DNA from 3 places in the Streptomyces sp. SID8374 genome. Region 3 is predicted to be linked to each of the others. Evidence: riboswitches for the same ligand, from Rfam matches in the RefSeq annotation. Region 3 holds a riboswitch; each other region holds the start of a gene.
The links. Region 3 has a riboswitch for thiamine pyrophosphate ahead of GTY67_RS26360 (thiamine ABC transporter substrate-binding protein). Riboswitches for the same ligand answer to the same signal wherever they lie in the genome.

Region 1: another riboswitch for thiamine pyrophosphate. It lies ahead of thiO (glycine oxidase ThiO); the one in region 3 lies ahead of GTY67_RS26360 (thiamine ABC transporter substrate-binding protein).
Region 2: another riboswitch for thiamine pyrophosphate. It lies ahead of thiC (phosphomethylpyrimidine synthase ThiC); the one in region 3 lies ahead of GTY67_RS26360 (thiamine ABC transporter substrate-binding protein).

Annotation. Positions count from the first base shown of each region.
Region 1 covers NZ_WWGH01000001.1:1,585,722-1,590,109, reverse strand. Annotated here, with positions in the region: gene pknB (Stk1 family PASTA domain-containing Ser/Thr kinase) at 1-432, opposite strand, end outside; gene GTY67_RS07135 (thiazole synthase) at 547-1,341, opposite strand; gene thiS (sulfur carrier protein ThiS) at 1,344-1,556, opposite strand; gene thiO (glycine oxidase ThiO) at 1,553-2,761, opposite strand; TPP riboswitch at 2,759-2,871, opposite strand; gene GTY67_RS07120 (hypothetical protein) at 2,925-3,266, shown strand; gene GTY67_RS07115 (FAD-dependent oxidoreductase) at 3,296-4,388, shown strand, end outside.
Region 2 covers NZ_WWGH01000001.1:3,741,095-3,745,482, reverse strand. Annotated here, with positions in the region: gene GTY67_RS16395 (helix-turn-helix domain-containing protein) at 1-361, shown strand, start outside; gene GTY67_RS16390 (SsgA family sporulation/cell division regulator) at 463-900, shown strand; gene GTY67_RS16385 (YibE/F family protein) at 931-2,274, opposite strand; TPP riboswitch at 2,345-2,478, shown strand; gene thiC (phosphomethylpyrimidine synthase ThiC) at 2,471-4,273, shown strand.
Region 3 covers NZ_WWGH01000002.1:581,557-585,944, reverse strand. Annotated here, with positions in the region: gene GTY67_RS26365 (iron ABC transporter permease) at 1-418, opposite strand, end outside; gene GTY67_RS26360 (thiamine ABC transporter substrate-binding protein) at 472-1,572, opposite strand; TPP riboswitch at 1,655-1,771, opposite strand; gene rlmN (23S rRNA (adenine(2503)-C(2))-methyltransferase RlmN) at 1,837-2,943, opposite strand; gene GTY67_RS26350 (phosphatidate cytidylyltransferase) at 3,055-4,140, opposite strand; gene frr (ribosome recycling factor) at 4,140-4,388, opposite strand, start outside.

The DNA of each region.
Region 1 (4,388 bases), on a different contig from region 3:
CGGCTTCATGTCGCGGTGCACGAACCCCGCCCGGTGCGCGGCGCCGAGCGCGGCGAGGACCGGCTCCAGGATGTCCAGCGCGGCCCGGGGCTGGAGGGCGCCCCGCTCGCGCAGGACGTCGCGCAGGGTGCAGCCCGCCACGTACTCCATCGCGAGGTAGACGTACGCGCCCTGGGCGCCCTGGTCGAAGACCGCGACGACGTTGGGGTGGGCGAGCCGGGCCACCGACTTGGCCTCGCGGATGAACCGCTCCACGAAGGCGGCGTCGACGGCGAGCGCCGGGTGCATCACCTTGAGGGCGAGCACCCGGTCCAGACGGGTGTCCACGGCCCGGTAGACCGTGGCCATCCCGCCGACGGCGATGCGCGCCTCAATGCGATACCGGCCGTCGAGAAGCTGCCCGACGAGAGGGTCCTGGAGGGTCGTGTCCACCCCGAGAGTCTACGAGCCGCCACCGACACCCCGGACGGGCCGGGGCTCTCCCGGGGCCGTTCCCTTACCGATCCGTGACAAGGGCACGTCCCAGGTGGGGGGCGCGGGAGACCCTCAGAACGCCGGCCGCTCCGGATCCAGCGCCGCCCGCCCCTCCACCGGCGAGGACGCCTCGGCGAAGTGGCGGCGCGGGATGCGGCCCGCCCGGTACGCCAGCCGCCCGCCGTCCACCGCGTGCCGCATCGCCGCCGCCATCAGCTCCGGCTCCTGCGCCCGCGTCACCGCCGAGGCGAGCATCACCGCCGCGCATCCCAGCTCCATCGCCAGCGCCGCGTCCGACGCGGTCCCGGCCCCCGCGTCCAGGATCACCGGCACCCCGGCCCGCTCCACGATCAGCTCGAAGTTGTGCGGGTTGCGGATGCCGAGCCCGGAGCCGATGGGGGAGCCGAGCGGCATGATCGCCGCGCACCCCATGTCCTCCAGCTTCCGGGCCAGGACCGGGTCGTCGTTGGTGTACGGCAGCACGGTGAACCCGTCGTCGACCAGGACCTCCGCCGCGTCCAGCAGTTCGATCGGGTCGGGCAGCAGCGTCCGCTCGTCGGCCACCACCTCCAGCTTGACCCAGTCGGTGCCCAGCGCCTCCCGGGCCAGCCGCGCGGTCAGCACCGCCTCACCGGCCGTGAAGCAGCCCGCCGTGTTCGGCAGCACCTGGATGGAGAGCCGCTCCAGCACGGAGAGGACCGAGCCCTGCACGGTCGGGTCGAGGCGGCGCATCGCGACCGTCGTCAGCTCGGTGCCGGAGGCGATCAGGGCGCGCTCCAGGATCTCCAGGCTCGGCGCCCCGCCGGTACCCATGATCAGCCGGGAGCCGAAGGCGGCGGGTCCCAGGGTGAAGACGTCGTCGGACACCGTCAGCCTCCCTGGACGGCGGTCAGGACCTCGATGCGGTCGCCCTCGCCGAGCGTGGTGTCGGCCCACCGGCCGCGTGGCACGACGCACTCGTTGACGGCGGCCGCGACCCCGGAGGGCGCGGTGGTCAGGGCGGCGACGAGCCGGTCCAGCGCGGTGCCCGCGTCGAGGGTGCGCGGCTCCCCGTTGACCGAGACGGATACCTGAGGGGTCATGCGGACTGCTCCTGGAGTACGGGGGTGGCGGCGGCGGACGTGAACCGGCCCGGGGCGAAGGGGCGGGCCACCTCGGGCAGCTCGCCGGTGGTCAGCGCTTCGGCCATCGCGTCGCCGGTGACGGGCGTCAGCAGGACGCCGTTGCGGTGGTGGCCGGTGGCGAGGAGGAGACCGGGCAGGGCGGTCGGGCCGAGCAGCGGGGCGTTGTCGGGGGATGCGGGGCGCAGTCCGGCCCGGGTCTCGGTGAGCGGCAGCTCGGTGATGCCGGGGACGAGTTCGTGGGCGTCGCGCAGCAGCTCGTAGACCCCGCCGGCGGTGACCGTGGTGTCCCAGCCCATCTCCTCGCTGGTGGCGCCGACGACCAGCTCGCCGTTCTCGCGCGGTACGAGGTAGAGGTGGCCGCCCCGGACGACGGCGCGCACGGTCCGGCTGAGGAAGGGGGCGTACGCCGGGGGCACGGTGAGCCGCAGGACCTGCCCCTTGACCGGGCGGACCGGTGGCAGGACCTCCTCGGGCACCCCCGCGAGCCGCCCGCTGAGACTGCCCGCCGCCAGGACGACCTGGTCGGCCCCGGCCTCCGTACCGTCACCGAGCACCGCCCCGGCCGCCCGGCCCCCGGCGACGGTGAGCCGCTCGGCGGGAGCCCTGCGGAACACCACCCCCGCCCGCTCGCACGCGGCCAGCAGCGCCGCCGCGAGCCGGCGCGGATCCACCTGGTGGTCACCGTCCACCCGCAGCCCGCCCCGTACACCCGGCGCGAGCATCGGCTCCAGGCGGCGGCATTCCCGCCCGCTCAGCCAGACCGACTCAAGACCTGAGCGCTCCTGGAGGGCGTGCAGCTCCCGCAGATGCGCCCGGTCGTCGGAGTCCAGCGCGACGGCCAGCGTGCCGCAGGTACGGAAACCGGTTTCCCGGCCGCTCGCCGCCTCCAGCTCCGCGACGAACTCCGGATAGCGGGCGGCGGAGGCGAGGTTGAGGCCGAGCAGCATCTCCTCGCCGTAGTGCAGTTCGGTGACGGCGGCCAGCATGCCCGCCGCGACCTGGGCGGCCCCGCCGCCCGGACCGGGGTCGGCCACGGTGACGCCCAGCCCGCGCTGGGCCGCCCGCCACGCGGTGACCAGGCCGATGATGCCGCCCCCGATGACGAGGACATCGGATCCTGAGCTTCCCCCCGGAATTCCGGAGGTCTTCCCCGAGACGCGCATGGGTGTCCAGCCCCTCCCTTCGCCGGCATGACCCGGATCAGGTTCGTACGGTCGGAGGCGCTCCAGCCTCCCTCTCAGCCCGGTGCGTCCGGGCTCCCGCGAGTGTTCTACCGTGACCAGCCTAGACCCACCCGCCCACAGCACGGTCAAGGGAGCAGCCACCGTGGCCCGTTCACTCGACGGTCTCGTCCTCTCACCCGTCGCCGACCAGGCCCCGGGCCAGGTCGGCACCCGTACCCGCTTCACGTACCACGAGCAGGACGGCACGGTCTGGGCCGAGTACGCGGGCGGTGACGTGGTCCGCGGCCATCTCGTCGGCACCCGCGAGGGGGACGCCCTCGACTTCCGCTACGTCCAGCTCAAGCGGGACGGAACGACCTCTTCCGGACACTGCCTCTCCACCGTCACCGAACTCCCGGACGGCCGGGTGCGGCTGGACGAGCGCTGGGCGTGGGAGTCGCAGGAGGGCAGCGGGACGAGCGTGGTGGAGGAAGTCACCATCTGATCCGTAGTCAGATGAATAGACTGGTACACGTGAGCGAGCAGACGGAACACCACGCGGCGCGGCAGCGCACACGGAACGTCGTGATCGTCGGGGCGGGCATGGCGGGTGTGCAGACCGCCGTCGCCCTGCGGGAAGCCGGCTTCACCGGCCCCGTCACCCTGATCGGCGCCGAACCCCACCAGCCCTACGACCGGCCGCCGCTGTCCAAGGCGGTGCTGCTGGGCAAGGCCGAGGACTCCGCCTTCGACATCGACTTCGAGGCGCTGGAGATCACGCTGCGCCTCGGCCTGGACGTCACCGCCCTGCGCGCCGCCGACCACGTCCTGGACACGGCGGACGGCCCCGTCCCCTACGACGTCCTGGTCCTGGCGACCGGTGCCGAGCCCATCGCCCTGCCCGGCACCGAAGGCGTCCCCGGCGTCCATCTGCTGCGCACCCTCGACGACGCCGCCCGGCTGCGGCCCGTCCTGGAGCGGCAGCACGACGTGGTCGTCGTCGGGGCGGGGTGGATCGGCGCCGAGTTCGCCACCGCCGCCCGCGCCGCCGGGTGCACGGTCACCGTCGTCGAGGCCGCCGCCCGTCCGCTGGCCGGCACCCTGCCCGCCGAGGTCGCCGCCCCGATGGCCGACTGGTACGCGGAGAGCGGCGCCGAACTCCTCACCGACGCCCGGGTGGAGCGCGTCGAGGAGGGCGCGGTGGTCCTCGCGGACGGCCGGAGGCTGCCCGCCGGGGCCGTGGTCGTCGGCATCGGCGCCCGCCCCGCCACCGGCTGGCTCGCCGGCTCCGGGATCGAACGCGGCCCGGACGGCTCGGTCACCGCCGACAGCGCCCTGCGCACCTCCCTGCCCGATGTGTACGCCGTCGGGGACTGCGCCTCCTTCCCGTCCGCCCGCTACGGCGAGCGCCTGCTGATCCACCACTGGGACAACGCCCTCCAGGGCCCGCGCACCGCCGCCGCCGCGATCCTCGCCGCGGAGAGCGGTGCGCCGCTGCCGGTCCACGACCCCGTCCCGTACTTCTGGTCCGAGCAGTTCGGCCGCTTCGTGCAGTACGCAGGCCACCACGCCCACGCCGACACCCTGATCTGGCGCGGCGACGGCGCCGAGGCCACCTGGTCGGTGT
Region 2 (4,388 bases), on a different contig from region 3:
GGAGACCGGCCACGCACACGCGATCGGGCAGTGTCTTCTCGGCCAGCTGGACGAGAAGGACCGCGAGGACCACCTCGACCGGCACCCCGTACGGCCCCTTACTCGTTACTCAGTGCGAGATCGCGCGGCACTTCTGGAGCGGCTCCGAACATTGCGGCGGGGTGAACCGGTCATCGAACGCCAGGAGTACGCACTGGGGACCGTCTGCGCCGCCATTCCCGTCACAGCCGGTGCCACCATTGCGGCGATGGCCATTTCCGTACCCCTGGACCGGGAAGAACGGTTGCTGCCCGCAGTCGAACAGCTACGTGGCGAAGTGGCGAGCCTCTTGCGTTCGTTCGTGTTCTCTATCAGTATCTGAAAAATCACTCCTTGTGATCTGCTATCGCGTGCACCACGATGGCGTCAATAGGGCCATGGGGGATCATTCCTGGCCAGTTTCATCTACTGCGGGGTTGAACGATGCGCGAGTCGGTTCAAGCAGAGGTCATGATGAGCTTCCTCGTCTCCGAGGAGCTCTCGTTCCGTATTCCGGTGGAGCTCCGGTACGAGGTGGCTGATCCCTATGCCATCCGGATGACGTTCCATCTGCCCGGCGATGCCCCTGTGACCTGGGCATTCGGCCGTGAGCTGCTGCTGGACGGGCTCAACAGCCCGAGCGGCGACGGCGATGTGCACATCGGGCCGACCGAGCCCGAGGGGCTCGGCGATGTGCACATCCGCCTTCAGGTCGGCGCGGACCGCGCGCTGTTCCGGGCCGGTACGGCACCGTTGGTGGCGTTTCTCGACCGGACCGACAAGCTGGTGCCCCTCGGTCAGGAGCACACGCTGGGTGACTTCGACGGGAACCTGGAGGAAGCGCTCGGCCGCATCCTCGCCGAGGAGCAGAACGCGGGCTGAGCCGGTCCGTACATCCCCGCCTCGCGCCTCTCACGCCTTACGGCGGCGACCCCTGCCGGTCCGTGCGGGGGCGGCGGCCGTGGACGATGAGGTTCCGGCGCCCTGGCGGTCCGCGGAGACCACCAGTGCGGCGAGCACCGTCGTCACCGGCACCGAGGCGACCAGACCGATCGAACCGACCAGCGTCCGGACGATCTCCTCGGCGACCAGCTCGCTGTTGGCCACCGTGCCCACGCTGCTCTGGGCGATGGAGAAGAGCAGCAGCAGGGGCAGCGCCGCGCCCGCGTACGCCAGCACCAGGGTGTTCACGACGGAGGCGATGTGGTCCCGTCCGATGCGAATACCTGCCCGGTACAGCCCGCGCCAACCCATCTGCGGGTCCGCCTGGTGCAGTTCCCAGACGGCGGAGGTCTGGGTGACCGTCACATCGTCGAGTACCCCGAGCGATCCGATGATGACACCGGCCAGCAGCAGACCGCTCATGTCGATGTCCGGGTAGAGGCCGTGGATGAGGCCGGTGTTGTCGTCGGTGTTGCCGCTCAGATCGGCCCAGCCGATGAAGAGCGAGCCGAGCAGCCCGATCAGCAGCAGTGAGATCAGCGTGCCGATGACCGCGACGGACGTACGGGCCGTCACCCCGTGGCACATGTAGAGCGCCGCCAGCATGATGGCGCTGGCCCCGATCACCGCCACCACCAGCGGATTCGAACCTTGCAGGATCGCCGGCAGGATGAACAGGGTCAGTACGGCGAACGAGACGGCCAGCGCCACCAGCGCCATCACCCCGCGCAGCCGGCCCACCGCGACCACCGCCAGGGCGAAGATCGCCGCCAGCAGCGTCATCGGGATCCGCCGGTTCACATCGGTGACGCTGTACTGGAGGTCGCGGGGCGCGTCGGGGGCGTACGCCACCACCACGCCCTGGCCCTCGCGCAGTTGGCGGGGCGCGTCCGGCTGGACCACCTCGACGAACTTACGGCCCTTGTCGTCGCCGCTGGTCACCTCGACGGTCGCCTTCGCGCACTCCCCCTCCTGCCCGTTGACGGCCTCGCGGCCCGAGGGGGTGGAGGTGTCACCGGTGGGGGGCACCTGTGCGGCGTTGACGTCGGCGCAGTCGACCTTGACGACCTGGACGACCTTGCCGTCCTGGGTCTGCCGGTCGAATCCGACGCCGGTGCGCTCGTGGTCGGGGACGCCGCCGGGCCAGAACGCGATCAGGCCGACGACGACCGCCGTGGCGAACGGGATCAGTACGGCGGCGATGACCTTGCGCAGGTGCTTGGAGACCGGGGCGGCGGGGCCGTGGCTGTGCGTGTGGCCGTGGCTGTGGCCCTGGGGCGGCTGGGGTGCGGGGTCGCTTTGGGGGGAGGTCACGGGGCGATCATCGCAAGAACGGGAGGGCCCTCTGGTCAGCTCGCCGGAAAGGACGCTAGCGTGGAGGCACCTTTGCACACGCGGGAGCTCGGAGCACCGGGCTGAGAGGGCGCTGACCGCCGTACATCCGTACGGGACACGCTGCGCCGACCGCCGAACCTGTTACCGGGTAATGCCGGCGTAGGGAGTAGGTCTCATGACCACAGCGGACGCACGCACGCCTGCCTCGAAACAGAACGACGGAACGCCGGACGGCGCTTCGGACGGCGAGGCCGGGAAGTCCATCGGCTGGCACAAGGGGTACGTCCAGGGCTCGCGCCCTGACCTCCGGGTGCCGGTCCGACAGGTGCACCTCACCAACGGCAAGGACGTGACGCTGTACGACACGTCGGGGCCGTACACCGATCCCGCCATCGACACCGATGTCCGCCGGGGCCTCGCGCCCCTGCGGGAGAACTGGATCATCGCCCGCGGCGACACCGAGCAGTACGCGGGCCGCCCGGTCCGCCCCGAGGACGACGGGCTCAAGCACACCTCGCCGCGCGGCGGGCTGCGCAACCTCGACGCCGTCTTCCCGGGCCGCCCGCGCCAGCCGCGCCGCAGCCGCGACGGACGGCCCGTCACCCAGCTCGCGTACGCCCGTCGGGGGGAGATCACCCCGGAGATGGAGTACGTCGCGATCCGGGAGAACGTCGAGGCCGAAGTCGTACGCGAGGAGATCGCGGCGGGCCGGGCGGTGCTGCCGGCCAACGTCAACCACCCCGAGATCGAGCCGATGATCATCGGCAAGCGGTTCCTGGTGAAGGTCAACGCCAACATCGGCAACTCGGCGGTCACCTCCTCCATCGAGGAGGAGGTCGACAAGATGACCTGGGCGACCAAGTGGGGCGCCGACACGGTCATGGACCTGTCCACCGGCCGCAACATCCACACCACCCGCGAGTGGGTGCTGCGCAACTCCCCCGTGCCGATCGGAACGGTGCCGCTCTACCAGGCGTTGGAGAAGGTGGACGGCCGGGCCGAGGAGCTGACCTGGGAGATCTACAAGGACACCGTCATCGAACAGGCCGAGCAGGGCGTGGACTACATGACGGTGCATGCCGGAGTGCGCCTGCCGTACGTCCCGCTGACGGCCCGTCGTAAGACCGGGATCGTCTCGCGCGGCGGGTCGATCATGGCGGCCTGGTGCCTGGCGCACCACAAGGAGTCTTTCCTCTACGAGCACTTCGAGGAGCTCTGCGAGATCCTCGCGACGTACGACGTCACCTACTCCCTCGGTGACGGGCTGCGCCCCGGTTCGATCGCGGACGCCAACGACGAGGCGCAGTTCGCCGAGTTGCGGACGCTGGGCGAGCTGAACACGATCGCCAAGCGGTTCGGCGTCCAGACGATGATCGAGGGCCCCGGGCACGTCCCGATGCACAAGATCAAGGAGAACATCGACCTTCAGCAGGAGATCTGCGAGGAGGCGCCGTTCTACACGCTCGGCCCGCTGACCACGGATGTGGCGCCCGCCTACGACCACATCACCTCGGGCATCGGCGCCGCGATGATCGCCTGGTGGGGCACGGCGATGCTCTGCTACGTCACGCCCAAGGAGCACCTGGGGCTGCCCAACCGGGACGACGTGAAGACCGGGGTCATCACCTACAAGATCGCCGCCCACGCGGCCGACCTCGCCAAGGGGCACCCGGGCGCGCAGGAGTGGGACGACGCGCTCTCCGACGCGCGGTTCGAGTTCCGCTGGGAGGACCAGTTCAACCTGGCCCTCGACCCGGATACGGCCCGGGAGTTCCACGACGAGACACTGCCCGCCGAACCGGCGAAGACGGCGCACTTCTGCTCCATGTGCGGGCCGAAGTTCTGCTCGATGAAGATCTCCCAGGACATCCGCCGTCAGCACGGCGGTTCGCAGGAGGAGATCGAGGAGGGCATGGCCGAGAAGTCGAAGGAGTTCGCGGCGGCCGGCAACCGGGTCTACCTGCCGATCGCCGAGTAGACGGCCCTTCACACCCGCCCCCGGCATCCGATCGCGGTGCCGGGGGCGGCGTCCGTACGGGCCGGTGGCCGGTGACGTCACGCCAGAGATCGCCCCCTATGGGCGGATTGCTGGC
Region 3 (4,388 bases):
CCACCGCGTAGTTGAAGAAGACGTGGGCGAGCAGGATCGCCCACACCGTGGTGTCCAGCCGTACGCCCCACAGCTCGTCGAGGAAGCCGCCGCGCCCGAGCAGCGCCAGGAACGCGGTGCCGACGACGACGGTGGGCAGCACGAACGGCACAGTGACGACCGCCCGCAGCACCTGCTTCCCGGGGAAGTCGAAGCGCGCGAAGACGTACGCGCCGGGCAGGGCGATCAGCAGGGTGAGCGCGGTGGAGGCGAGGGCCTGCCAGGTGGTGAACCAGAGGACGTCGAGGATGTCCGGGCGGGACAGTACGTCGCCGATCCGCCCGAACTGCCAGACGCCGTCCGTCTTCAGCCCGCGTCCGACGATCGCGGAGACGGGGTAGGCGAAGAAGACGGCGAAGAACGCGACGGGCACGGCCATCAGGCCGAGCCGCACCGCCGCTCCGCGCCGCCCACCTCCGTCGGCGGTACCGGCTACTTCACGACGAGCGAGTGCCACGACTGGACCCACTGCTCACGGTTGGCGGCGATCTTCTCCGGGGCCACCGTGGCCGGCTTGTCGACCTTCTCGCCGAACTCCGTGAAGATCTCCGGCAGCTTCGCGTCCTTCACGACCGGGTTCACGAACATGTTCAGCGGCACGTCCTCCTGGAACGTCTTGCTGATCAGGAAGTCCAGCAGCGCCTTGCCGCCCGCCTCGTTCTTCGCGCCCTTCAGCAGCCCGGCGTACTCGGTCTGCCGGAAGCAGGTGCCGGTGGAGACGCCGGTGGGGGCCTCCTTGGGCTGCGGGTCGGCGTAGAGGACCTCGACGGGCGGGCTGGAGGCGTAGCTGACGACGAGCGGCCGGTCCGCCTTGGCCTTCCTGCCGCCCGCGGAGCCCGAGAACTCCTCGTTGTAGGCCTGCTCCCAGCCGTCGACGACCTTGACGCCGTTGGCCTTCAGCCTCTTCCAGTAGTCCTGGTAGCCGTCCTCGCCCCGGGAGGCGATGGTGCCGAGGAGGAAGCCGAGGCCGGGCGAGGAGGTGGCCGCGTTCTCGGTGACGAGGAGGTTCTTGTACGCGGGCTTCAGCAGGTCCTCGAAGGTCCGCGGCGGCGCGAGCTTCTTGTCGGCGAAGAACTTCTTGTCGTAGTTGACGCAGATGTCACCGGTGTCGACGGGCGTCACGCGGTGCTTGTCGTCCTGCTCGGTGCCTTCCAGGACCCGGTCCAGGCCCTTGGCCTCGTACGCGGTGAAGAGGCCGTTGTCGAGGGCGCGGGAGAGCAGGGTGTTGTCGACGCCGAAGAAGACGTCGCCGCGCGGGGAGCCCTTGGTGAGGATCTCCTGGTTGAGCGCGGCACCGGCGTCGCCGCTCTTGAGCAGCTGGACGGTGTAGCCGCTCTCCTTGGTGAACTGCTTCAGCACGTCTTCCGAGGCGTTGAAGGAGTCGTGGGTGACCAGGGTGACGGTCTTGGAGCCGCTGCCCTTGGACGCACCGGATCTGGCCGAGGTGTCGTCGGAGCCGCCGCAGCCCGCGAGAACGGTGACGCCGAGCGCCGCGGCGAGCGCGGTCGAGGCGTACTTCTTGGTGGTGCTCATGTGATTCCTCCTGGAGGTGACCAGGAAGAGACGCGGCCCCGCCCGCCACCGGGACGTACCGGAAGCGGGCAGGGCGCAACAGCTTGAGTAAGGTCCGAACTTCCTACCCGGAATGACCCGGGCGAGGTTCAGAGGGTCTGCGGCCAACCTGTCCTTGGTGCCGCACTCTCAGCGCTGTGGCGCTCCCCTGTCGGAATATGAAGTTGATTTCGCGCCCAGGCTACACCGGCGGATTTCGGCCGGTCGGCCAAGGTCACCGGCCCCTCAGCGCTCGGAGGCCGCCAGCTGCCCGCAGGCCCCGTCGATCTCCTGACCGCGGGTGTCCCGGACGGTGACCGGCACCCCGTGGGCCGCGATGGCCTCGACGAACGCCTTCTCGTCCTCGGGGCGCGAGGCGGTCCACTTGGAGCCGGGCGTCGGGTTCAGCGGGATCAGGTTGACGTGGACCCGCTTGCCCTTGAGCAGCCGGCCGAGGAGGTCGCCGCGCCAGGCCTGGTCGTTGATGTCCCGGATGAGGGCGTACTCGATGGAGATGCGGCGGCCGGACTTCTCCGCGTACTCCCAGGCGGCGTCCAGCACCTCGCGTACGTTCCACCGGGTGTTGACGGGGACGAGGGTGTCGCGCAGCTCGTCGTCCGGGGCGTGCAGCGAGACGGCGAGGCGGCACTTGAAGCCCTCGTCGGAGAAGCGCAGCATCGCCGGGACGAGGCCGACGGTGGAGACGGTGATCCCGCGCTGCGAGAGGCCGAGGCCATCGGGCTCGGGGTCGGTGAGCCGGCGGATCGCGCCGACGACACGGTTGTAGTTGGCGAGCGGCTCGCCCATGCCCATGAAGACGATGTTGGAGAGCCGGGCCGGGCCGCCGGGGACCTCGCCGTCGCGCAGGGCGCGCATGCCGTCGACGATCTGGTGCACGATCTCGGCGGTCGACAGGTTGCGGTCGAGGCCGGCCTGCCCGGTGGCGCAGAACGGGCAGTTCATCCCGCACCCTGCCTGGGAGGAGATGCACATCGTGACGCGCTCCGGGTAGCGCATCAGGACGGACTCGACGAGCGTCCCGTCGTGCAGCTTCCACAGCGTCTTACGGGTGGTGTCGTCGTCACAGCTGATGTGGCGGACCACGGACATCAGGTCGGGGAACAGCGCCTCGGCGAGCTTCTCCCGGGACCCGGCGGGGATGTTGGTCCACTGCTCCGGGTCGTGCGCGTACCGCGCGAAGTAGTGCTGCGAAAGCTGCTGGGCGCGGAACGGCTTCTCGCCGGTCGCGGCGACCGCTTCCTTGCGCTCGGCGGGCGTGAGGTCGGCGAGGTGCCGCGGGGGCTTCTTGGCTCCGCGGGGCGCGACGAAAGTGAGTTCTCCGGGCTTAGGCATGGTTCATCCAGTGTCGCAGACAGACGGGTGAGGGCCCGCCGCCCTGTGGACGACGGACCCTCACTCGTGGAACGTGCAGGTGGGACGTGGTGCGCGGCCTGAAAAGGACGCTCAGCCGGAGCCGACGAACAGCACCAGCAGCAGCCAGACCACCGGCGCGGTCGGCAGCAGCGAGTCCAGCCGGTCCATGATGCCGCCGTGTCCGGGGAGCAGGGTTCCCATGTCCTTGATCCCGAGGTCCCGCTTGATCATGGACTCGCCCAGGTCACCGAGGGTGGCGCTGACGGCGACCGCCAGACCGAGGAGCAGGCCCTGCCACCAGGCCCCGCCGTCGATCAGGAACTCCATGCACAGGGCACCGGCGACCATGGCGAAGGAGACGGCACCGAGCAGGCCCTCGCGGGTCTTGCCGGGACTGATGCGGGGGGCGAGCTTGTGGGTGCCGAAGCGCCAGCCGACCGCGTACGCCCCGGTGTCGCTGACGACGGTGAGGACGAGGAAGACGAGGACCCGCCAGTGCCCGTCGTCCGCCGTGAGCATCATGGCGACGAAGGTGGCCAGGAACGGGACGTAGAACGCGGCGAAGACGCCCGCCGTGACGTCCTTGAGGTATCCCTCGGGCGGCTCGGTCATCCGCCAGACCAGCACCGCCAGGGCGGTCAGGGCCATGGCGACCCAGGCCCCCTCCGCGCCGCGCGCGTAGCCGGCGACGACCATCGCGGCGCCGCCGACGGCCAGCGGGATCAGGGGCGCCTTGATGCCCTTCTGCTCCTGGAGGCGGGAGGTCAGCTCCCAGAGGCCGACGACGACGGCGAGGGCGATCACGCCGACGAAGACGGCCTTCACGATGAACAGCGAGGTGACGATGACGGCACCGAGCCCCACACCGACCCCTATGGCGGCGCGCAGATCACGCCCCGCACGCTTCTTCTGCGGCGGGGACGGCAGCGGGGTGGACATGGGCTCCTGCGGCATCTCGTCACGGAACAGGGGGCCGCTGACGTGCGCGGCGTCCCCGTCCCGGCCGTCGCGGCTGGCTGCGTCTCTACCTGCGTCGGGAACGTCCGGCACGTTGGGCATGGGCCGAGTCTGCTGGGCTTCCCGCACATCGTAGGCGGGACCCGCCGAGGCGACCCCCATCTCGGGGGCACCCCGGTAACCGGCTCCCTGCGGTGCGCCCCAGGAAGAGTCGTTCATCAGACTTCGAGCAGCTCGGCTTCCTTGTGCTTGAGCAGCTCGTCCACCTGCGCGACGTACTTCGCGGTGGTGTCGTCGAGCTCCTTCTCGGCGCGGCGCACCTCGTCCTCGCCGGACTCCTTGTCCTTGACGAGCTTGTCGAGGGCTTCCTTGGCCTTGCGGCGGATGGAGCGGATCGAGATCTTGGAGTCCTCGGCCTTGGTCTTGGCGACCTTGATGTACTCCTTGCGGCGGTCCTGGGTGAGCTC